Regions from separate parts of the Streptomyces sp. NPDC058246 genome, predicted to be linked through region 3. Evidence: riboswitches for the same ligand, from Rfam matches in the RefSeq annotation. Region 3 holds a riboswitch; each other region holds the start of a gene.
The links. A riboswitch is a leader RNA that binds a small molecule or an ion and turns the genes downstream of it on or off. The one in region 3 is predicted to bind cyclic di-AMP.
Positions count from the first base shown of each region.

Region 1 (5,519 bases), on a different contig from region 3:
AGAGCGGGAAGACCTCGAGGTCGGAAGAGCCGAGCTTGCGCAGAGAAGTCATGCTCGAATTCAACATCCGTACCGGATGGATGTATTCCACACGCGCCTGACCGGCAGCCTTGATGTCACACGCCTGACCGGCAGCCCTGACGTCGGGGGGGTGCCGTCAGGACCGCCGGGAATCAGCGGAACACACGCGTCCGAACGCACGCGTCGGGACGTACAGCCAGGAGGTACGACCAAGGCGCACGCGTCACGACGTACCCGTCAGGGGTTCAGACCCTTGCTGCGCAGCCACGCCATCGGGTCGATCGCGTCGCCACCGCCGGGGTGGACCTCCAGGTGCAGGTGCGGCCCGGTCACGTTGCCGGTCGCGCCCACGCGCCCGATGACGTCTCCCGTGGCGACCTTCTGCCCCACGCTGACGCTGATCGACGACTGGTGGCAGAACCACAGCTCCGTACCGTCGTCGAGGGTGAGGATCGTGCGGTAGCCGTACGCGCCTGCCCAGCCCGCCTCCGTGACGGTGGCGCTGTGGATCGCCTTGATCAGCGTGCCGGTGGGCGCGGCGAAGTCGAGGCCGGTGTGGTAGCCGGAGGACCACATGGAGCCGGCCTCGCCGAAGCGGGAGGTGAGCGTGTACGAGGAGGTGGGCAGCGAGTAGCTCTTGGCGAGCTCGGCGAGGCGCTTGGCCTCGGCGGCCTTCTTGGCCGCCTCGTCCGCCTTCGTCTTGGCGGCGGCGGCCTTGGCCTCGGCGTCGTCCTGCTGCTGGGCGGCGAGCGCGACGGCCTTCTTCGCGGCGGCGGCCTCGGCGGCCTGCTGGGCCGCGCTGTCGACCTGGTCCTGCTGCGACGCGGCCTGCTGCATGATGCGGGCCCGCAGCGCCTCGCCCGCGTCGGCGCTCCCCTGCGCGGCGTCGGCGCTGGTCAGACCGGCGCTGGTGAGCGGGGTGGCGGAGCCCTTGGGCGTACTGGACCCGCCGTCCGATATGAGGGACTTGGCGGACTCGGTGACCGATGACAGGTCGGGAAGCGAGATCGACACCGGCGGCTTGCCGGGCGCGGCGGTGGCCATGCCACCCGCGCCGACGGCGGCTATGACACCGACGCCGAGAACCGTGGAGCTGCGGGCGAGTCCCCCACCGCGCTGCTTGCTGACACGGTGCCGGCCGCGAACGGGACGGACGGAATCCTCAGAGGGGTTCCATTCCTCCCAGGAGCCCTCGTCGTTGCCGTACGCGTAGCCGAAGGGCTGGGTGTCGTTCGGCGCGAACGAGGTTTGCTGGGCAGGCCGGTTGGACGCCACGTGGGCGCACTCCTTTCCTTCCTTCTCGCCTACCGGGTTAGCTGACGGGTTCGGAGCAGGAAGGTCTCCTACGCGCGTCAACCACGGCTTTTCCGCCGTGAAAGACGCTCGATTCACCCCAAGTTGGTGGTTCCCCGGCTCCCTTGCGGGATTCGGCGCGTGCGCACGGAGCCGCCTCTTGTGACGGCTGGGACGACCGCGCTGCGTTATCGAACGTTAATAGACCCGGGTACCGGATTCCAAGCTGTTCGGACTGATCGTTAACGCTTTTGGCCAGGACTTTGGGGACACCATCGGTTCAAACCGGGCGAGTTGACCACACTTCATAAACATCGATTCAGCTGATGGTGTGTCAGTTGTTATGCGGAGTGGCACCGTCCGATCACCACAGGTGACAAGGATCAAGGGCGCCGTACGGCCAGCAGCGCCATGTCGTCCGTCGTGCCGCCGCCCGTGTGCCGGCGGACCTCCTGGGCGAGGGCGGCCAGCAGGGCGTCGGGCCCGGGGAACAGGCGCCCGGCGAGGCGCGCGGCGGGATCGTAGAACTCCCCGCGCTCGTCGCGCGCCTCGGACAGGCCGTCGGTGTGCAGGAGCAGCGTGGCCCCCTTCGGGAACCCGGCCTCCACCGCGCGGTCGGGCCAGCTGCCCAACTCGCCCATCCCGAGCGGCAGGGCGGGATCCTCGGCGGCGAGCGGGACCAGCGTGCCGTCCGCGTGCAGCAGCAGCGGCGGGGGATGGCCGCGGTTGACGATCCGTACGGCCTCGTCCCCGTGCGGGATCTCCGCGAGTACGGCCGTGGTGAACCCCTCGAAGGCGTCGAGGCCCTCGCGCCGGGTGCCCTCGCGCGCCAGCGCCCGCTCCAGACGCTGTGCGACCGCCTCCAGCGTCGCTTCCTGCTCGGCCGCCTCCCGGAACGCCCCGATGACGACGGCGACGGCGGCGACCGCCCCCATGCCCTTGCCGCGTACGTCGCCCACGACCAGCCGTACCCCGTGCGGGGAGTCCTGCACCGCGTACAGGTCGCCGCCGATGAACGCGTCCGCCTGCGCCGCCTCGTACCGCGCCGCGACGTCGAAGCCGGCGATCCGCTCGTCGGGCTCGGGCAGCACCGCGCGCTGCGCGGACTCGGCGATCTCCCGGACCGAGGCGAGCCGTTGGTCGCTGCGGCGGACGAGGAGGTTGATGAGGACGGCCAGGACGGCGGCCGTGGCCACCGTGACCACTTCGGTGACCGAGCCGACGTTCAGGACGATGCCGAGCCTGAGGTGGATCGTGAGCACCGCGGCGAGGGCCGCGACACCGGTGAGCACCGTGCCGCGCGGTGAGTAGAGGGGGGCGGCCACCAGCGGGGCGGCGGTGAAGAGGGGGGACGCGGTGAAGTCCGACGGCGTGAAGTAGTCGTAACAGCCCCCGATGACGATGAGCAGCGCGGGGAGCGCCCGGACGAAGGCCCGCGCCTTGGAGATCCGGCGTCGGTCCGGGTCCGCCGGGCGGGGCCGCGGAGCGTCACCAAGACCGGGGTCGGGCACGGGGTCGCCGGGCAGCCGGCCACCGAACCGGTCGTATTCGTAGGGCCCCTCGGCCCGCTGCTCGCCTGCTTGCTGCCCCACCCATCCAGGTTTCCCGCAGCGGGGACGGTGGGCGACCGGTGTGGACCGACCGGGGGATACGGGGATGTGGGGGGACCCGCACGGAGCCGTAGCGGCCGGCGAAACACCAAGGGCCGGAACTCGTGAATCCGAGTTCCGGCCCTTGGCCTTCAGTAGCGGGGACAGGATTTGAACCTGCGACCTCTGGGTTATGAGCCCAGCGAGCTACCGAGCTGCTCCACCCCGCGTCGTTGAAACCAGTGTACGCCATCCGCGGGGCCCCCAGCACACACCTTTGAACGCACCCCCGTGCCGGCCTCGGCGGCAGGTGTCGGCGGGATTCACAGAAGGTGCCGGTTGGGCGCCTTGGCCCGCTCCTCGTGTTCGGGGAGTACGACGACGTCGGCGCCCTCCGTGGCGAGCAGCCCGTTGCCGTCGGCCCCCGCGACGAACGTGTCGGGCTCGCGCCAGGCGGTGACCACCCGCCGCACCCCGGCGTCGAGGATCAGCCGGGCACACGGCGCGGGCCGCGAGGCGCGCCGGGCGCAGGGTTCGAGGCTGCTGTACACCGTGGCGGAGGTGAGGCGCGGGTCGGCGGGGTCGATCTTGGCGAGCGCCGCTTCCTCGGCGTGCACCACGGGGTCGTCGCCCTCACGCGAGTGGCCCCGGGCCAGCTCGGTCCCGTCGGCGGCCACCACCACCGCGCCCACGCTGAAGGCGGTCTCCGAGGGCGGACACAAGGCCGCCAGTTCACACGCGAGCGCCAGCCAGTGCCGGTCCGCGGCGGAGGCGAGGCCGCCGGCGCCGGGGGCCGTGGGGACGTACCGGACGAGGACGACGTCTCCGACGGCCCGGGTCTCCACCATCCGCAGCCGCCCGGGCGGATAGTCGCCGGGTCCGAACAGCCGCGGCGCGGCCGGTTCCCCGACGAACAGCGGAGCGACGGCGAGCTGCAACTCGTCCGCGAGCCCCTCCCGCATCAGCTGGGTGTGTACCCGCCCGCCGCCTTCGACCATGAGGCGCCGCACACCTCGTACGTCATGAAGGTGTTCCAGCAGCACACGCCAGTCGAGTTCCGGCCCGGTCGACACGATGTCGATGCCGAGTCCCTCGTCGAGTCCCCGCAGGGCCTCGGTGGCCGTAGCGGCCCCCTTGTCCGTCGTGTAGACGACCTTCTCGCCGCCCGTGTGCCAGAACTGTGCCGCGGGGTCGAGGTCGCCCGCCCCGGTGACGGTGACCTTCAGCGGGTACGCGGGGCGGCCGGCGGCGATCCGTGCCGCGCGGCGTTCGGCCGAGTTGACCAGGAGCCGCGGGTTGTCCGAGCGGAGCGTGCCGGCGCCGACCAGGATCGCGTCGCAGGACGCCCGTACCTCGTCGACCCGGTCGAAGTCGGCCGGACCCGAGAGCAGCAGCCGTTCGGGGCCGGTGTCGTCCAGAAAGCCGTCGAGGGAGACGGCGGCGGACAACAGGACGTAGGGGTGAGGCATGGGGGCGCACTCTCCGGCTCGTGGTGGGCCGGCCTTCGGTGGTCCGACCCGGCGCAATGGTTCAAGTTTTAAACAATACCTAGACTGGCCGTATGACGACCCGCTGGCTCTCCCCCGCCGAACAGCGCGCCTGGCGCTCGTACGTCTCCGCCTCCTCCCTCCTGGAGGACGCGATCGACCGCCAGCTCCAGGCGGAGGCGGGCATGCCACACCTTTACTACTCCATCCTGGCCATGCTGTCCGAAGCACCGGAGCGGCGACTTCGGATGACCGAGCTCGCCGAGGTCCTGAAGATCACCCGCAGCCGGCTGACGTACGCGGTGACGCGGCTGGAGAACGACGGCACGGTACGGCGCGAGGGCTGCCCCACCGACAGGCGCGGCCATGTCGCGGTCCTCACGGACGAGGGCATGGCGATCCTGGAGCGGACGGCGCCGGGGCATGTGGAGACGGTGCGGTCGGCGGTCTTCGACCACCTCACCCCCGAGCAGGTGGGGCAGTTGGAGGAGATCTGCGGGAGTATCGCCCGGGCGATCCAGGGCGAGAATCCTGGGGCCGGCGGGGAAGATCTGCCGTGGCGGCGGCGTTCTTCCCCATCGTGCGGGGACGCGAGGACCACATGAAATCCGTTGCTTGAACTTTAAAGCACATGTACTGTCTCCCTCCAGGGACATGCTTCAAATCTGAAGCAGGTCGACCCGCTGGACCGGACCGGAGAGACAACATGCGCGACTACCCCACCGCGACCGTGCGCACCCGCGTCACCGTTCCGCTGCGCTTCGGCGACGGCTACTCCGTCGACGCGGACCTGGTCACCTTCCACGGCCTCGCCGACGACAAGGAACACCTGGCCGTCGTCCTCGGCGAGCCCACGGCGAACCCGCTGGTGCGGCTGCACTCCGAGTGCCTGACCGGCGACGTCTTCGGCTCGGCCCGCTGCGACTGCGGCCCGCAGCTGCGCGAGGCGGTGGAGCAGATCGCCGTCCGCGGCGGCGTCCTCCTGTACCTCCGCCAGGAGGGCCGCGGTATCGGCCTCTACAACAAGCTCGACGCGTACGCCCTCCAGGACCAGGGCCTCGACACGTACGCCGCCAACGCCGCGCTGGGTCTGCCCGAGGACGGCCGCGACTACACGGCCGCCGCCCAG
Region 1 covers NZ_JBHVWZ010000009.1:285,327-290,845, reverse strand. Annotated here, with positions in the region: gene ACFVXA_RS16855 (aldo/keto reductase) at 1-52, opposite strand, end outside; gene ACFVXA_RS16850 (M23 family metallopeptidase) at 259-1,296, opposite strand; cyclic di-AMP (ydaO/yuaA leader) riboswitch at 1,308-1,464, opposite strand; gene ACFVXA_RS16845 (PP2C family protein-serine/threonine phosphatase) at 1,698-2,906, opposite strand; tRNA gene ACFVXA_RS16840 (tRNA-Met) at 3,060-3,133, opposite strand; gene ACFVXA_RS16835 (dihydrofolate reductase family protein) at 3,227-4,372, opposite strand; gene ACFVXA_RS16830 (MarR family winged helix-turn-helix transcriptional regulator) at 4,465-4,995, shown strand; gene ribA (GTP cyclohydrolase II) at 5,097-5,519, shown strand, end outside.
Region 1: it holds a riboswitch for cyclic di-AMP, as region 3 does, so the genes downstream of both, ACFVXA_RS16850 (M23 family metallopeptidase) here and ACFVXA_RS23845 (peptidoglycan DD-metalloendopeptidase family protein) in region 3, are expected to answer to the same signal.

Region 2 (5,519 bases), on a different contig from region 3:
AGAGGTCCCGGCGCGTGCCCTGATGGCCGCCTACCGGCTTCCGGAGGACGGCACGCGCGCGTCCGACGCGGCCGACGTGGCGCTCACCGTCCTCGGCGGCGGCGAGTCGTCCCGGCTCTACAACCGGCTCGTACGCCGCGACCGTACCGCCGTCGCGGCCGGATTCGGCCTGCTGCGGCTCGCCGGAGCGCCCTCCTTGGGGTGGCTGGACGTGAAGACGTCCGGTGACGTCGAGGTCCCGGTCATCGAGGCCGCCGTCGACGAGGAACTCGCCCGGTTCGCCGCGGAGGGCCCCACGGCCGAGGAAATGGAGCGCGCCCAGGCCCAGTTGGAGCGCGAGTGGCTGGACCGGCTCGGCACGGTCGCAGGCCGCGCCGACGAACTGTGCCGGTACGCCGTCCTGTTCGGCGACCCGCAGCTCGCCCTGACCGCCGTGCAGCGCGTCCTGGCCGTCACCGCCGAGGAGGTCAAGGAGGTCGCCCAGGCCCGCCTGCGTCCCGACAACCGTGCGGTGCTCGTCTACGAGCCGATCGCTACCGAAGCCGCTGAAGCCGCGGAAGACACCGACGAGGACGAGGAGTCGGCGAAGTGACCGAGCTCGCGAACATGGAGTTCCACCCGCAGCCCCAGGCCGGCGAGGCCAAGCCGTGGGCCTTCCCGGCCCCCGAGCGCGGCGCGCTCGACAACGGCCTGACCGTCCTGCGCTGCCACCGCCCCGGCCAGCAGGTCGTCGCCGTGGAGGTGATCCTCGCCGCGCCCCTGGAGGCCGAACCGGCCGGCCTCGACGGCGTCGCCACGATCATGGCGCGGGCCTTCTCCGAAGGCACCGACAAGCACTCCGCCGAGGAGTTCGCCGCCGAGCTGGAGCGCTGCGGCGCCACCCTGGACGCGCACGCCGACCACCCCGGCGTACGTCTGTCGCTCGAAGTCCCCGTCTCGCGCCTGTCCAAGGGGCTCGGTCTGCTCGCCGACGCGTTGCGGGCACCGGCGTTCGCGGACAGCGAGGTCGAGCGGCTGGTCCGCAACCGGCTCGACGAGATCCCGCACGAGACGGCCAACCCGGCCCGCCGGGCCGCCAAGGAGCTCTCCAAGGAGCTGTTCCCGGCGACCTCGCGCATGTCGCGTCCGCGCCAGGGCTCCGAGGAGACCGTCCAGAGCATCGACTCGGCGGCCGTGCGCGCCTTCTACGAGAAGCACGTACGCCCGGCGACGGCCACTGCCGTCATCGTCGGTGACCTCACCGACGTCGACGTCGACGGGCTGCTCACCGACACGCTCGGCTCCTGGACCGGTTCGTCCGCCGAGCCGCGCCCCGTGCCGCCGGTCACCGCCGACGACACCGGCCGCGTGATCGTCGTGGACCGTCCCGGTGCCGTCCAGACCCAGCTGCTCATCGGCCGCGTCGGCGCCGACCGGCACGACCGCGTGTGGCCCGCCCAGGTGCTCGGCACGTACTGCCTCGGCGGCACCCTCACCTCGCGCCTGGACCGCGTCCTGCGCGAGGAGAAGGGCTACACCTACGGAGTGCGGGCGTTCGGCCAGGTCCTGCGCGCCGCGCCGGACGGCACCGGCATCGCGATGCTCGCCATCAGCGGCTCCGTGGACACCCCGAACACCGGCCCGGCGCTCGACGACCTGTGGAAGGTGCTGCGCACCCTCGCCGCCGAGGGCCTGACGGACGCCGAGCGCGACGTCGCCGTACAGAACCTGGTGGGTGTGGCACCCCTCAAGTTCGAGACCGCCGCGGCCGTCGCGAGCACGCTCGCCGACCAGGTCGAGCAGTACCTGCCGGACGACTACCAGGCGACGCTGTACCAGCAGCTCGCCGCGACCGGCACCGTGGAGGCCACCGCGGCCGCCGTGAACGCCTTCCCGGTCGACCGTCTGGTGACCGTCCTGGTGGGTGACGCCGCGCAGATCGAGGAGCCGGTCAAGGCCCTCGGAATCGGTGAAGTGACCGTCGTACGGGCCGAGTAGCGCGGCCCGGCTCCACGAGGGGCCACCCGAGGACCCAGGTGACCGAAGCGTCACCTGGGTCTCCGTTTGCCCGGACTTCGTCCCCTCATCGCGGACTTCGTCCCCAAGGTGTCCGTATTGGTAGGGAGGTTGCCTGTCTGCCCTGTGGCATGCGCTACAAAAGCCGTGATCCGTTTGTCGATTGAAAGATGTCCCGTTTAGCGTCGGTCCGGCTGTTCGTCACGCAGTGCGCCGCGCCCGCGGCACCGGACAGTCATCGCCGAGTCCCCGTACGGCGCGAGCCAGGGGAGCCGGGGACCCATACGCAGTCCCTGGGGTGAATCGGACGCCCTCCCTTGGAGGGGTCCGTAGGAGACCTTCCTGCTCCGAACCCGTCAGCTAACCCGGTAGGCGAGAGGGAAGGAAAGGATCAGCCCCTACATGGCGTTCATCTGTGGCACCGGGAAGCATCGTCGACCGGGCCGCGCACAGCGCACGACCGCCAACGCCGTCGGCGTCGCCGCGCTCGCCACCACCGGTGTCATCGGAACCCTCGCGTCCCCGGCCCTCGCCGCGGAGCCCTCCGTCGAGCAGACCGGCCTCACACCCGTGATCACCATCGGCGACACCATCGCCGAGAAGATCGACGCGCAGGCCGCCGCCCAGCAGTACGCCGCCGACGAGGCTGCGGCGCAGAAGAAGGCCGAGGAGGCCGCCCGGAAGCAGGCCGCGAAGAAGGCCGAGCAGGCGCGTGAGGCCAAGGAACGCGCCGCCCGCGCGGCCGAGCGCAAGCGCCTCAACTCCTTCGTCCTGCCGATCACCGGTTCGTACATCTCCACCGGCTACAAGGCCGGCGGCAGCCTCTGGTCCTCCGGCAGCCACACCGGCGTCGACTTCCACGCCGCGTCGGGCACCCCGGTGCACGCCGTCGGCTCCGGCACTGTCGTCACGGCCGGTTGGGGCGGGGCCTATGGCAATCAAGTAGTGATCAAGATGCACGACGGCACGTACACCATGTACGGCCACCTGTCGTCCATCGGTGTCTCCGTGGGCCAGACGGTCACCCCGGGCGGGCAGATAGGCCTCTCCGGGGCCACCGGCAACACCACCGGGCCGCACCTCCACTTCGAGGCCCGCACGACCCCGGAGTACGGCTCGGACATCGACCCCGTCGCCTACCTCCGCTCGCACGGTGTGAACGTCTGACGAGCGCGTCACCTCTTCTTCGGCCTTCCGATGCCCCGGCTCAGCCAGCCGGGGCATCGTCGTTTCACGCGGCCGCCTGTCCAAAAAATATCCATGGATTCCGGCCCGCCATCGGAAATTCAGGCTTTCTGCAATAGAGTCACTGAACAAGCGTCAATCGACGGCGTTTCACGGGGATTAAAGCGGAGGTCCGGTCATGCGTATTCCGGCGCACTCGGTATGCACGGCGATCCGTGACGACATCGTCGCGGGGGTCTACGAGCGAGGCGGCCGGCTCACCGAGGAACTGCTCGCCCGCCGCTACGGCGTCTCGCGCGTCCCCGTGCGCGAGGCCCTGCGCACCCTGGAGGCCGAGGGCTTCGTGGTCACCCGTCGGCACGCGGGCGCGTGCGTCGCGGAGCCCACCGAGCAGGAGGCCTCCGACCTGCTGGAGATGCGCATGCTCCTTGAGCCGCTGGGCGCGGCGCGGGCCGCACAGCGCCGCACCGAGGCCCACCTCAAGGTGCTCCGAGGCCTGGTCAGGCTGGGTCAGGAGCGGGCCAGGAGGGGGCACAGCGAGGATCTGCGTTCGCTGGGCGGCTGGTTCCACGAGACCCTCGCGCAGGCCTCCGGAAGCTCCGCGCTGACCTCCACGCTCGCCCAGCTGCGGCACAAGATCGCCTGGATGTACGCGGTCGAGGCGCCGGCCAACCCCGCGGAGTCCTGGGCCGAGCACGGCGGCATCGTGGACGCCGTCGCGCGCGGGGACAGCGAGCGGGCCCGGGCGATCACGGCGCTGCACACCGAGCGCGCCACGGCCGCCCACCGGCTCCGCTTTCCCGGCGGCGGAGATCGACCGGAACGTGTGAGGAGTTCGCAACATCCCGTAAACATGACGGGCCTGCGGCATTAACACGAGGGCCGTATACAAAGAGAAGTAATTCGCGGGGGATTATTTCTGCTGCCCGCAATCCGGAAAAGCAAAGGGCCCGCCCGATGTTTTCGGGCGAGCCCTTCGATATGTCTCCGAAATGTGTGCTGGGTGACGCCCTGGGGGCGAAGGCACCGCTACGGAGGCGTTGCTCAGACGGTCTCGGGAAGCTCCTCGAGCCCCTCGGAGACCAGCTTGGCCAGACGGTCGAGGGCGGCGTCCGCACCCTCGGCGTCGGAGGCGAGGACGATCTCCTCGCCGCCCTGGGCGCCCAGGCCGAGGACCGCGAGCATGGAGGCCGCGTTGACGGGGTTGCCGTCGGCCTTGGCGATCGTCACGGGGATGCCGGAGGCCGTGGCGGCCCGGACGAAGATGGAGGCGGGGCGGGCGTGGAGGCCCTCAGCCCAGCCGACGTTGACGCGGCGCTCAGCCATGTGATGCTGCCCTTCAGTGTTCAGGGTTGTCTAGACCAGTGTCCCATATCGTGAAGCGTGCCCGGAGCGGCCGTGGGTCCCGTCCCGATCCAGAAGGCTGCTTGCGTTCCCTCAAGATCCGGAAGGGTCCCCGCGTTCCGTCCCGAGTGGTGTCGGATCGCGGCCTCGATCCGACCTCCGTCCCCCACAGACTGCCTCGCGCCGTTGTCGGACGCGAGCCGTACTCTGGGGCCCATGCAGACCTCGTCGGACCGGCACGAGTACCCCGCCCACTGGGAAGCCGACGTGGTGCTGCGCGACGGCGGGACCGCACGCATCAGGCCCATCACCGTTGATGACGCCGAGCGCCTGGTCAGCTTCTACGAGCAGGTATCGGACGAGTCGAAGTACTACCGCTTCTTCGCGCCCTACCCGCGACTGTCCGCCAAGGACGTCCACCGCTTCACGCACCACGACTTTGTGGACCGGGTGGGTCTCGCGGCCACGGTGGGCGGCGAGTTCATCGCCACCGTACGCTATGACCGCATTAATGCCGACGGCCTGCCCGCGTCCGCTCCCGCCGACGAGGCCGAGGTCGCTTTCCTCGTGCAGGACGCGCACCAGGGGCGCGGTGTCGCCTCCGCCCTCCTCGAACACATCGCGGCCGTGGCCCGCGAGCGCGGCATCCGCCGCTTCGCCGCCGAGGTGCTGCCCGCCAACACCAAGATGATCAAGGTGTTCACGGACGCCGGGTACCAGCAGAAGCGGCACTTCGAGGACGGTGTCGTACGCCTGGAGTTCGACCTCGAACCCACCGACCGGTCGCTCGCCGTGCAGCGCGCGCGGGAACAGCGCGCCGAGGCCCGGTCCGTGCACCGGCTGCTCGCGCCCCGCTCGGTCGCCGTCATCGGTGCGGGCCGCACCCCGGGCGGGGTCGGTCGCAGCGTCCTCACCAACCTCCGGGACGGCGGATTCACCGGCCGTCTGTACGCGGTGAACAAGGCGCTGGAGGAGAAGGAGCTCGACGGCGTCCC
Region 2 covers NZ_JBHVWZ010000005.1:271,130-276,648, reverse strand. Annotated here, with positions in the region: gene ACFVXA_RS10315 (M16 family metallopeptidase) at 1-592, shown strand, start outside; gene ACFVXA_RS10310 (M16 family metallopeptidase) at 589-1,977, shown strand; cyclic di-AMP (ydaO/yuaA leader) riboswitch at 2,225-2,385, shown strand; gene ACFVXA_RS10305 (M23 family metallopeptidase) at 2,398-3,162, shown strand; gene ACFVXA_RS10300 (GntR family transcriptional regulator) at 3,359-4,054, shown strand; gene ACFVXA_RS10295 (HPr family phosphocarrier protein) at 4,225-4,506, opposite strand; gene ACFVXA_RS10290 (GNAT family N-acetyltransferase) at 4,741-5,519, shown strand, end outside.
Region 2: it holds a riboswitch for cyclic di-AMP, as region 3 does, so the genes downstream of both, ACFVXA_RS10305 (M23 family metallopeptidase) here and ACFVXA_RS23845 (peptidoglycan DD-metalloendopeptidase family protein) in region 3, are expected to answer to the same signal.

Region 3 (5,519 bases):
CGAACCGGTCGGCCCAACCGACGAAGGCCCCGTCAGGGCCGGGGTCGCCGACGCCCTCGGTGAAGCTGTCCCCCACCGCCACGTACGACCCGATCACTGATCTGTTGTCACTCTTCGAATCGTCTGCCACATCGGCCCATGATTCACCTTGCGATGTGAGCTACGCGACCGTAGGGAAGGGTTGACGGATGGTGAGATAAGCCACGCCTAAAGTGTTGTCCAATTCCGGAATAGCTCTCTGATCAGCGGCGTTGACGGAGCCGCTACACGGGGGAGTCCGCGATCCCGACGGAGCTCCACACGCCAGTGTTGGTGGCGCGCGGGATTCCGGTCGAGCGGGCAAGTACCTGGTCCGCGTGGGGAGTTGACAGTGGCAGGCCGAAGGCCGGACCCCGGGGATCGTGGGGTCCGGCCTTCGGAGACAGTACTGCCGGCAAGGGCAGGGAAAAGCAGGGGTGTCAGACGGCGACACCGTGCGAGCGCAGGTACGTGACGGGGTCGATGTCCGAGCCGTAGTTCGGCGTGGTGCGGACCTCGAAGTGCAGGTGCGGCCCGGTGACGTTGCCGGTCGCGCCGGAGAGGCCGATCTGCTGGCCGGCGGTCACGGTCTGGCCCGCCGAGACGGAGAGCGCGGACATGTGGGCGTACTGGGAGTACTGGCCGTCGGCGTGCTGGATGACGACCTGGTTGCCGTACGCGCCGCCCCAGCCGGCCGAGACGACGGTGCCCCCGGCGATGGCCTTGATCGTGGTGCCGGTCGGGACCACGAAGTCCACGCCGGTGTGGTAGCCGCTGGACCACATGCTGCCCGCCACCTTGTAGCCGGTGCCGACGGTGGCGCCCTGGACCGGCAGGGTGTAGCCGGAAGCGTTGCTGGTGGGCGCGGTGTTGGCGGCCTTCGTGGCTGGGGTGGCCGCCGTGGTGGCCGTGTCGGCCTTGGCGTCCGACGTCGTGGTCTTGGCCGACGAGGTCGTCGTCTTCGCGGACGACCGGGTGGCACCGCCGGACGCGGCCTTCTCGCCGAGCGTCAGCCGGAGACCCGGGTGGATCAGCGACGGGTCGCTGCCGATGGCCGAGCGGTTGTCGGAGTAGAGCTTCTTCCAGCCGCCGCTGACGTTCTGCTCGTCGGCGATCTTCGCGAGCCAGTCGCCGGCCCGCACGGCGTAGGTCTTCGTCCCGGCCGCCTTCTTCGCGGCGACGGGGGAGGCGGTCACGGACTTCCCGGCCTGCTGCGCGGCGGAGGCCGTCGGGGTCGTGGCGTGAGCGCCGGTGGCTCCCATCAGCGGCAGCGCGAGCGCGGCGCCACCGGTTCCGGCCACGGCGATCGAGCGGGTGAAACGCTGGGACTTGGGACGGCGGTGCTTACCCTTCGCGGGCATGACGAATTCCTCTCCGGCGCCTGCGAGGTGAGCTGTCGGGTGCGGACTGGAGATGTCCGGCCACGCAATTGCGCGGCTATACCCCTAGCCGTTCCGGGGACCGGAACAGGCGTGGTACCTGCGGGTCCCCCGCTCCTGCCGAATGCGGGTGAGTGCGGATTCCGGGCGGCGGCAGGATTGGGCGTCCGTCCGGATTGAGGCAGAACGTAAGCGAGATGAGAGCATCTCGCCAACCATGTGGCTTTTTCGTGCGTGCGCCTTTCTTGATCCATGCCGGAATTCCCGTCACCCTCCGTGGATCGACGATCTTTCCGGCCTTTCAACCGGCCCGGAAATTCGGGCGGATTGGCAAAAGGGGTTCGCAACGCATGGTCACGAATATGACGCTCCTCACGCACCTCGACCTACGGTGCTCTATTCCAGGGCCAGTTGGAATGAAGGCATTAATTCGGACAGAACAGTCACATGCGACACAGTCGGATAACTGCCGCATCGAGATCCCCGCACGACCCCGTCCGCAACTCACGATGGCAGTAACGCAGGGCGGTGCAATTCGCCCGTTTCGCGAGATTCGTACACCTATTTCGGATCAAGTCCGCGCAGCCGAAGCGGTGCCACCGGCTCGCCGAACCGCTGGGCCCTGGAGCCGGGCGAGGACGACGATCTCGTCGCCGTGGACGTACCGCACCGCACGGCCCGCCGGGCGAGCGCGGCCCGCTGCCCCTCGGAGATGTCACGCCTGTGGACAACTCATTGCCCCAGGTACCCATGTCGTATCGTCGAGAGCGCAACCCGTAGACAAGCGGCCGAACGGCCGGCGCCGCCGAGGGAAGCCCGGCAGCGCCGACGGCCGAAGGGGAGGAGCCCCAGTGACGCAGCAGGTCCCGTCGACCGAGCCCGAGCTGACCGGTGTGCGCAATTTCCGGGACGTGGGCGGCCTGCCCACCGTGGACGGCCGGCGCGTGAGGTTCGGGCAGTTGTTCCGCAGCGGCCACCTGGCGCACGCCACCGAGGAGGACGCGGCGTTCCTCGCCTCCCTCGGCCTGCACACGGTCTTCGACTTCCGCAATGCCTCGGACCAGAAGCTGGAGGGCCCGGACGTCGAGCTGCCGGGCGTGCGGAACGTGAATCTTCCGCTGACCGACCCGGCCGACGGCGCCGAGTTCTGGAAGATGGTCCGCGACGGCGATCTCGACCAGCTGCGCGCCCTCCTCTCGGACGGCAAGGCGGCGAACCGCATGATCGGTTCGTACCGCACGATCGTCAAGGAGCGCACGGCCGAGCACTCCCAGGTACTGCACGCCCTGGCCGAGGACAGCGTGCCCGCGCTGATGCACTGCGCGGCGGGCAAGGACCGCGCCGGCCTGTCGATAGCCGTGACGCTCCTCGCCCTCGGCGTCGAGCGCGACGCGATCGTGACCGACTACCTGGAGTCGAACGCGGCGCACCGCCGCTACAAGGTGCACCGCAGCAGCAGCTCCGCCTCCGCCTACTCCCCGGAGGCCATGGAGCTGCTCAGTCCGCTGTTCGACGCGCGCGCCGAATACCTGACGGCGGCCTTCGAGACGATCGAGGAGACCTGGGGCGGCGTCGACGCCTACCTGGAGCAGGCACTGCGGATCACGCCGGAGCTGCGGGAGCGGCTGCGCGAGCGCCTGCTGGACTGAGCCCCGCGGGGGCGTCTAGTGATTCTGGCCGCCCAGCGTGAACAGCAGGAAGATGAAGGCCGCGAAGAGGTGGCCGACGGCGATGTAGATGATCAGGCGGACCCACAGGGAGCGCGGGAACCGCTCCTCCATGGACCGTCTCGTGCCGGGTTCCGTGGGTTCGGTCATGATGTCTCTCCCGAGGTCGGGTGCCCCGTCGCCGGGCCGAGGCACAGCGCGGCGGTGGGGCTCTGCAGCAGGGTGTGTACGAAGAGGAGCTCGGCTCCGTCACGATCCGCGGCGGCGATGCGGTGCGGGGTGAGCGAGTCGAAGTGCGCGCTGTCACCCGGCGTGAGCACGTGCGCGGAGTCCCCGAGGCGCAGCCGCAGCCGCCCCCGAAGGACGTACAGCCACTCCTCACCGGGGTGCACGCGCACGATGTCGCCCTGCGAGCCGTGCGGGACGTGCACCCGCAGGGCCTGCATACCCCGGCCCGGGGCACCGGCCTGCGCATACGTCCAGCCGCCCGCCGCGGTCGGCTCCATGTCGGCGCCGCGCACGATCGCGTCCCGCTCGGCGACCGTCTCACCGAGCAGTTCCGAGACGGTCGTACCGTAGATACGGGCGAGTGCCAGCAGCATCGGCAGCGAAGGCTGACGCTGACCGGTCTCAAGGCGCGAGAGATGCGCGGGCGAGAGGCCGGCGGCGCGGGCCGCGGTCTCCAGGGTCAGCGAGGCACGGCGTCGCAGCTCACGCAGTTGCGGAGCCACGGACGGCAGTGCCTCGGCCGGCCCGGGCTCGGGCGCCGAACCGGCCGCCCCCGGCTCAACGGTGTTCATGCCTCCTATTGAGCCGCACAGTTGCCTGTCGGGCAAATTTCTTGCCTGAGAGACAAAAGGGCGGACCCGTGTCGCGAGCCCGCCCCCGGATCCGCCTACCACTCAGCGGTTGGCAACCGCCTGCTTCACCAGCGTCTTCCCGAAGTCCCACATCAGCCCGCCCCCGCTGTGCGCGTCATCCATCACGGCGGTGAAGGCGTCCACGAAGCGGTCGACGTCCGGCTCACCGATGACCAGCGGCGGGATCAGCTTGATCACCTCCAGATGGTCGCCGGAGACCTGAGTGAGGATGCGGTGCCGTTGCAGCAGAGGCACGACCACCATCTGCGCGAACAGGCCCTTGCGCGCGGCCTGCAGCATCGTCCAGCGGCTGCGCAGTTTGAGCGACTTGGGACGGCCGAACTCGATCCCGATCATCAGGCCCCGGCCGCGTACGTCACTCAGCAGCTCGTACTTGTCGACGAGCGCCGTGAGCCGGGACTTCAGCTGTTCTCCGGTGGCCCGGGCGCGGGCCACGATCTGCTCGCTGTCCATCACGGAGAGCACGGCCAGTCCCGCCGCCATGGCCTGGGCGTTCGAGCCGAAGCTCGCCGAGTGGACGAGGACCCTGTCCATCGACGAGTAGACCTTCTTGAAGATCCAGTCCTTGCCGAGGGTCGCGCCGACCGGCACATAGCCACCGGACAGCGCCTTCGCCACGCACACCAGGTCCGGCTCGACACCGTCCTCGTGCTGGTAGGCGTAGAAGTCCCCGGTCCGCCCGAGGCCGGTCTGCACCTCGTCCGCGATGAGCAGTGCCTTGTGCCGGTGGAGCAGCTCCTGGGCGCCGCGCAGATAGCCGGGCGGGGACTCGTGCACGCCCTTGCCCTGAATGGGCTCGACGATGAGCGCGGCGACGTCGCCTTTCTTCAGCTCCCGGGCCAGCGCGTCCAGGTCACCGAGCGGAACGGCGGTGTCGGGCAGCAGCGGGGCGAAGCCGTCGCGGAAGCCGTCCTCGCCGTTCACGGAGAGCGAGCCGGTGGTGAGCCCGTGGAAGGCGTGCGAGCAGTACAGGATCCGCGGTCTGCCGGTGGCGTACCGGGCGAACTTCAGCGCGGTCTCGACGGCCTCCGTTCCGCTGTTGCCGAAGAACACCCGGTCCAGGTGCGGGCTGTGGGTGAGCAGCTTCTCCGCCAGGAGTCCGGGCAGCGGCTGGCAGTCGAAGCGGGTGAGGTCGGCGAGCGAGGCGTCCAGGACGTCGTGCAGCGCCTGGCGGACGACCGGGTGATGGCGGCCCAGGCCCATCACCCCGAACCCGGCGAGCATGTCCAGGTAGTCGTTGCCGTCCGCGTCCCAGAAGTGCGCGCCCTCGGCCCGCTCGTAGACCTTGTCGAAGCCGATGGTGTGCAGCATGCGCGGGAGCTGGTGGTTCAGGTACTTGTTGTGCAGCTCGTAGCGCTCGGCTCCGCGCTCGGCGAGCAGCGCGCCGAGGTCGAACTCCCGCTTCTGAGCAGGGTCGTTCATTCCTGTTTCTCCTTGGACAACTCATCCATGGACAGCTCGTCCGCGACCTTGGACAGCTCGTCCTTGACGGCCAGGCCGGCACTGATCCGCCCGGCGATCTCGACGGGCGTGAGACCTATGTCGGCCAGCACCTCCCCGCGCTTGGCGTGTGC
Region 3 covers NZ_JBHVWZ010000016.1:178,146-183,664, reverse strand. Annotated here, with positions in the region: gene ACFVXA_RS23850 (SGNH/GDSL hydrolase family protein) at 1-97, opposite strand, end outside; gene ACFVXA_RS23845 (peptidoglycan DD-metalloendopeptidase family protein) at 459-1,379, opposite strand; cyclic di-AMP (ydaO/yuaA leader) riboswitch at 1,384-1,540, opposite strand; gene ACFVXA_RS23840 (tyrosine-protein phosphatase) at 2,249-3,046, shown strand; gene ACFVXA_RS23835 (DUF6126 family protein) at 3,062-3,178, opposite strand; gene ACFVXA_RS23830 (helix-turn-helix domain-containing protein) at 3,211-3,864, opposite strand; gene ACFVXA_RS23825 (aspartate aminotransferase family protein) at 3,967-5,367, opposite strand; gene dxs (1-deoxy-D-xylulose-5-phosphate synthase) at 5,364-5,519, opposite strand, start outside.

Region 4 (5,519 bases), on a different contig from region 3:
GACCCGGTGCACGTGGGCCAGGTGATGTGGCGCGACCTGTGGGTGAAACGCCTGGAGGCCGTGGCCCCGTACGTCCACACCTGGCTCTCCCACCAGACCCGGGACGCGTACTGGCGGCACGGCAGCGTCTGCGAGGACTACGGCGCGATCCGGGCGGCGGTCCTCGCGGTCGGCGGCTGGCACGACCCGTACCGGGACACCGTGCTGCGCCTGGTCGAGAACCTGCCCTCCGATCGGGTACGAGGCCTGATCGGCCCCTGGTCTCACCAGTACCCCGACCGGGGCCTGCCGCCCGGCCCGGCGATCGGCTTCCTCCAGGAGACCCTGCGCTGGTGGGACCACCACCTGAAGGGCATCGACACAGGAGCCCTGTCCACCCCCGTCCTCCGCTCGTACGTGATGGACGCGCATCCCCCGGCGACGGTGTACCCGGAGCTTCCGGGCCGCTGGGTGGGCGACCCCGGCTGGCCCTCGCCCGCCGTGAACCCCGTCTCGTACGCGCTCCGGGGGGCGCCGGTCCTGGTCCGTTCCCCGCAGCACACGGGGGTGGACGCGGGCCGCTTCACCCCCTTCGGGAACGACGCGGATCTGCCGCCGGACCAGCGGGAGGAGGACGCGAGGTCCGCGTGCTTCGAATTCGAAGTGCCTGAGGAAACCTGGGTGTTGGGCCGACCTCAGGTCCGTCTGCGGCTGACGTCGCCGGTCCCGCGGGGCCAGGTGATCGCCCGCCTCTGCGACGTGGCCCCCGGCGGAGCCTCCACACTCGTCACCCGAGGTGTCCTGAACCTGTCAGCACGCCATGGCCGCGACCAGGCGGTTCCCTGGAAACCGGGCACTACGGAGGACGTGGTTTTCGATCTGAACGCCATCGGGTACGCGTTCCCGCCGGGCCACCGCATCCGCCTCGCCGTCTCCTCCGCGTACTGGCCCTGGATCTGGCCCCAGCCGGGCTCCGAGGCCGGCTTCACGCTGGACCCGACGGCCAGCAGCCTCGAACTCCCGGTAAGGGCACGGGAGTCGACGCCCACCCTCACCTTCGAGGAACCGGAGGAGGCCGAACCCCTCGGCGTGGCCGTCCCGGCGACGCTGGACGAACCCCGACCGGAACGCCTGGTCGTCCGCGACGTGGCCGCCGGCACCTGGCGCCTGGACGTCGACCCGCGCTACGGGGGCACCCACGTGCACCCCGACGGCCTCGAATACACCGAGGACGCCCAGGAGACGTACACGATCGACGAGTCGGACCCCCTCTCGGCCCGCGCCCGCTCGACCTGGTCGATCCGCCTCCACCGCCCCGACCTGCCCTGGGACGCGCACATCACGACAACATCCGAAATCACCTGCGACGCCGAGCACTTCATCACCTCCGACGAGGTGATCTGCAAGGACGGCGGCGAGGTGGTCTTCCATCGGACGTGGGAGAAGAGGATCCGGCGGACGGCGGGCTAGGACCCGCTGGGGCCGACTGGGCGCCGGCCAGGACCTACCGGGGGCCGACCGGGAGCCGGCCAGGACGCATCCGGGGCCGACTGGGCACCCGATAGACCTGCCCGGGGTCGACTGGGCGCCGGCTGGGAGCCAGCCGGGAGCCAGCCGGGAGCCGGGGAACCGCCCGAAGGCTCGAACCGTAATGCCCGAATTGGCCGACTCGCCGCTTTGATTGGGCTTGGTCGCGTGAATTGGGTCACGCCGGGAATAAGTAGGGCTTTTCAGCACCCCCATCGACTCCCCCTTTGCTAAAGGCAAGTTGAGGATCGAATTCCGGCACAAACGGACCTTTTACCCTGCCCTTATGCAGGCGAAAGCGATCTTCGCCGCGAAATCAGACCTTGTTCCCGACATGTGCTCTCGCATACGTTCGCCCCGATCCGAGCGGATCGCCGAATCCTGCCGCCGCCCGGAAACCCACCCACCCATGCACGCACGGCAGGAGCGGGGGACCCAGGTAAGCCGCCGTCCCGGGACACCGGAACGGCTTGGGGTGAAGCCGCGCCCCCCAGCGCGGCCGGGCACCTCCCGCCCGAACCCGACAGCTCACCTCGCAGGCGCCGGAGAGGAAATACGTCATGCCCGCACGAGGCAAGCACCGCCGCCCCAGAACCAGCCCTCTCACCCGCGGCATGGTCGCCGCAGGCACGAGCGGAGTCGCGCTCGCACTTCCGCTCGTGAGCGCCACCGGCGCGCACGCCGCTCAGCCCACACAGGCGCCGGCACAGGTCGCGAAGACCGCCACGGCCACGATCCCCGACGTCCAGCTCATCACCTACAAGGTGGTCGCGGGCGACACCCTGACCAAGATCGCCCAGAAGAACCCCACGAGCGGCGGCTGGAAGAAGCTGTACGAGGCGAACAGAGCGGTCATCGGCAGCAACCCGGCACTGCTCCGCCCGGGCCTGACACTGACGGTGGGCACGAAGACCCTCAAGTCGACCGTGGCGAGCAAGACGACGAACGCGACCACGGCCACCCAGGCCTCCGCCAAGACGTACGCCAACAACCTCGACGGCTGGATCAGGCAGTCCCTGGACATCATGGCCAAGGCGGGCATACCGGGCACCTACAACGGCATCCACCGCAACGTCATGCGCGAGTCGTCGGGCAACCCCCGGGCCATCAACAACTGGGACTCCAACGCCGCCGCCGGTATCCCGTCCAAGGGTCTCCTCCAGGTCATCGACCCGACCTTCGCCGCCTACCACGTCGCCGGCACCGCGATGGACCCCTACGACCCGGTCGCGAACATCACGGCCGCCTGCAACTACGCGGCGGCGAAGTACGGCTCGATCGACAACGTCAACGGCGCCTACTGAGACACGTTCCCCCCGGCCGTCGCCCGGGCCTTCTCCCAGGCTTTCGGCCGGGCCGTCTCCTGGACCGTCTCCTGGCCCATCGCCCGGGCTCCGAAGAGGCGCTCGAGCACGACCGCGATTCCGTCCTCCTCGTTGGACAAAGTCACCTCGTCGGCCACCGCCTTGAGTTCGGGGTGGGCGTTGGCCATGGCGACACCGCGGGCGGCCCAGTCGAACATGGGGATGTCGTTGGGCATGTCACCGAAGGCGAGGGTGGCGGCGGGGCTGAGCCCGAGGTACTCCGCGGCCAGGGCGAGCCCCGTCGCCTTGGTCACGCCACATGGCTGGAGTTCGACGGTGCCCGGCCCCGACATGGTGACCGTCGCCAGCGAACCGACCACTCCCCGCGCCGCCGCCGCCAACTCGTCGTCGGACAAGGACGGGTGACGCAGCAACACCTTGCTGATCGGCTCCGTCCAGAGGTCGTCGCGCCGCCGCACCCGTACCGCCGGAAGCGTCGGGTGCGGCATCACATACCCCGGCTCGATCAGCGTCAGGCCGTCCACGCCGTCCTGGTCGACCGCCGCGTAGAGCATCCCGACCTCCGCCTCGATCTTGCCGAGCGCGGTCTCCGCCAGCTCCCTGTCCAGGGTCACCGACCACAGCAGACGGTGCGCCCCGGCGTCGTACAACTGCGCCCCCTGCCCGCACACCGCCAGTCCCTCGCCGCCGAGTTCGTCGAGGAGCGGCCGGACCCTCGGCGCCGGCCGTCCCGTCACCACCAGATGCCGGGCTCCCTCGGCCGTGGCTCTCGCCAGCGCGGCGCGCGACCGGTCGGAGAGTGTGTCGTCGCCGCGCAGCAGCGTTCCGTCCAGGTCAGTGGCGATGAGTGAATATGCAGTCGGAGCGGCCATGATCCGAAGAATACGGATCGAACGCCTCATCGGCCCGGCGTGAACCGGACGACGTCCGGTATCCCGTCCGCAACGCCGTTCACCGCACGGGCGGCAGCGGCCGTACGGCATCCACTTCGACCCATACCGACTTACCCGGAGCGGTTTTGGGCGTGACGCCCCACCGAGAAGCTCGGGCGCCTGGACCCTCTCCAAGGAGTCCTGACTCCCAAGGACGGCCGACGGCCGGGGCGCTGACCGGAGATCAGGGGGCGCACCCGCATCGCAAAGGGCGCCCCCTGGCCCCACCTCACCTGTGCGCGGCGACCAAGTGCTTCGCCAACCGCGGTGAGGCGAACTCCGTCCCGCACACGAACCGCATCACCGGCCCGTACGAGGCCGCCGCGGGCAGCCCCGTGAAGTACAGCCCGGGCACGGAGGACCGATAGCCCGCGCCGAGTTTCGGCGTACCCCGGCTGACCGCAAGCTCGGTGCGCAGCTCATGCCCGAGGAAGTCCATCGCGGCGAGGTCGACGCGATAGCCGGTGGCGGCTATGACGTGGTCGGCGGAGAGCTCCTCGACCCGGCCGCCGTGGGTCCGGACGGAGAGGACGGGGCTGCCCTCCGGGGCCCCGGCGCCGACGATCCGGTCGATCTCGCGAACGGTGACCTTGCCCTCGAACCGGTCGCGCAGCCACCAGGCACCGAGCGGACCGAGCACCCGGCGGACCAGGTAGTGCCGGGCTTGGGCGGGCAGGTAGCGGTAAGGCTGCGGGTAGTAGCTGAGCGCCCACAGGGACCAGGCGCGCCCGAAGGGCGACTCGGGGCGCAGCTTCGGCTGCTGCCACGGGGCGGCGCCGAAGGCGACGGCACCCTTGCCGCGGGACACCACCCGCACCTGGGCACCCGCCTCCGCCGCGAGCGCCGCCGTCTCCAGCGCCGACTGCCCCGCTCCGACGACGATCAGTTCTTTCCCGGAGAACCGGGTCAGGTCATGGTTCTGGGAGCTGTGGGAGACCGGCCCCGTGGGGGTGGGTCCGTCGGCTGCCGCACCCGCGAGCTCGGGAGGCAGGTGGGCGAACCCGGACAGCCCGGTGGCCACCACCACCGCCCGCGCGGTGAACAACTCCCCCGAGTCCAGCTTGAGTTCAAACCCCTCGAAGCCGCCAGAGCCGCCAGAGGCGCTGGAGGCGCCACGGCCGCCCTTGCGGTCGACCGAGACGACCCGCACCCGCTCCAGCTCGGGCACCAGCTTCTGCTGGAACCACTCCCCGTACGCGATGAACGTCTCGATCGGGATGATGTCCTCATCCGTGACCAGCCGCGGTATCCCCGCCGCGTCGCAGTAGTCGAGGAGCGTGTGCCCCGCCTGCGGGGCGTCGATACTGGAGGCGGCCGGGGTCGACTTGAGAATCATGCCCTCGGGCATGTGATCGCGCCAGCTCACCATGGGCTCGCCGAAGACACGCACCGGGACACCACGCGCCCGCAGATGGGCGGCGGTGGACAGGCCGAATGGCCCGGCACCGATGACTGCTACCGGATGGTTCACGAAGTCCCTCCCCAGGACGTACTACGTCTACTTCGCGTTGGAACTGCTGGAACTGCTGGAACTGCTGGAACTGCTGGAACTGTCGTAGCTGGTGTAACTGTTGCTGCTGCCACGGCGGTTGGTCCGCCACAGCTGATACAGGTGCTTCGCGCCCGGCCGCACGAAGCGCGCGAGCATCGTGAAGAACGGCCGCAGGTCGTCACCCGCGAGCCAGGCCAGCTCCGTACCGCTCGCGCGAGCCGGCGCGTGCGGGGTCGTATAGCCACTGCGCCGGTAGGCGAGCAG
Region 4 covers NZ_JBHVWZ010000002.1:161,119-166,637, reverse strand. Annotated here, with positions in the region: gene ACFVXA_RS03240 (CocE/NonD family hydrolase) at 1-1,449, shown strand, start outside; cyclic di-AMP (ydaO/yuaA leader) riboswitch at 1,901-2,063, shown strand; gene ACFVXA_RS03235 (transglycosylase SLT domain-containing protein) at 2,067-2,810, shown strand; gene ACFVXA_RS03230 (HAD family hydrolase) at 2,804-3,703, opposite strand; gene ACFVXA_RS03225 (FAD-dependent oxidoreductase) at 3,993-5,234, opposite strand; gene ACFVXA_RS03220 (ATP-grasp domain-containing protein) at 5,262-5,519, opposite strand, start outside.
Region 4: it holds a riboswitch for cyclic di-AMP, as region 3 does, so the genes downstream of both, ACFVXA_RS03235 (transglycosylase SLT domain-containing protein) here and ACFVXA_RS23845 (peptidoglycan DD-metalloendopeptidase family protein) in region 3, are expected to answer to the same signal.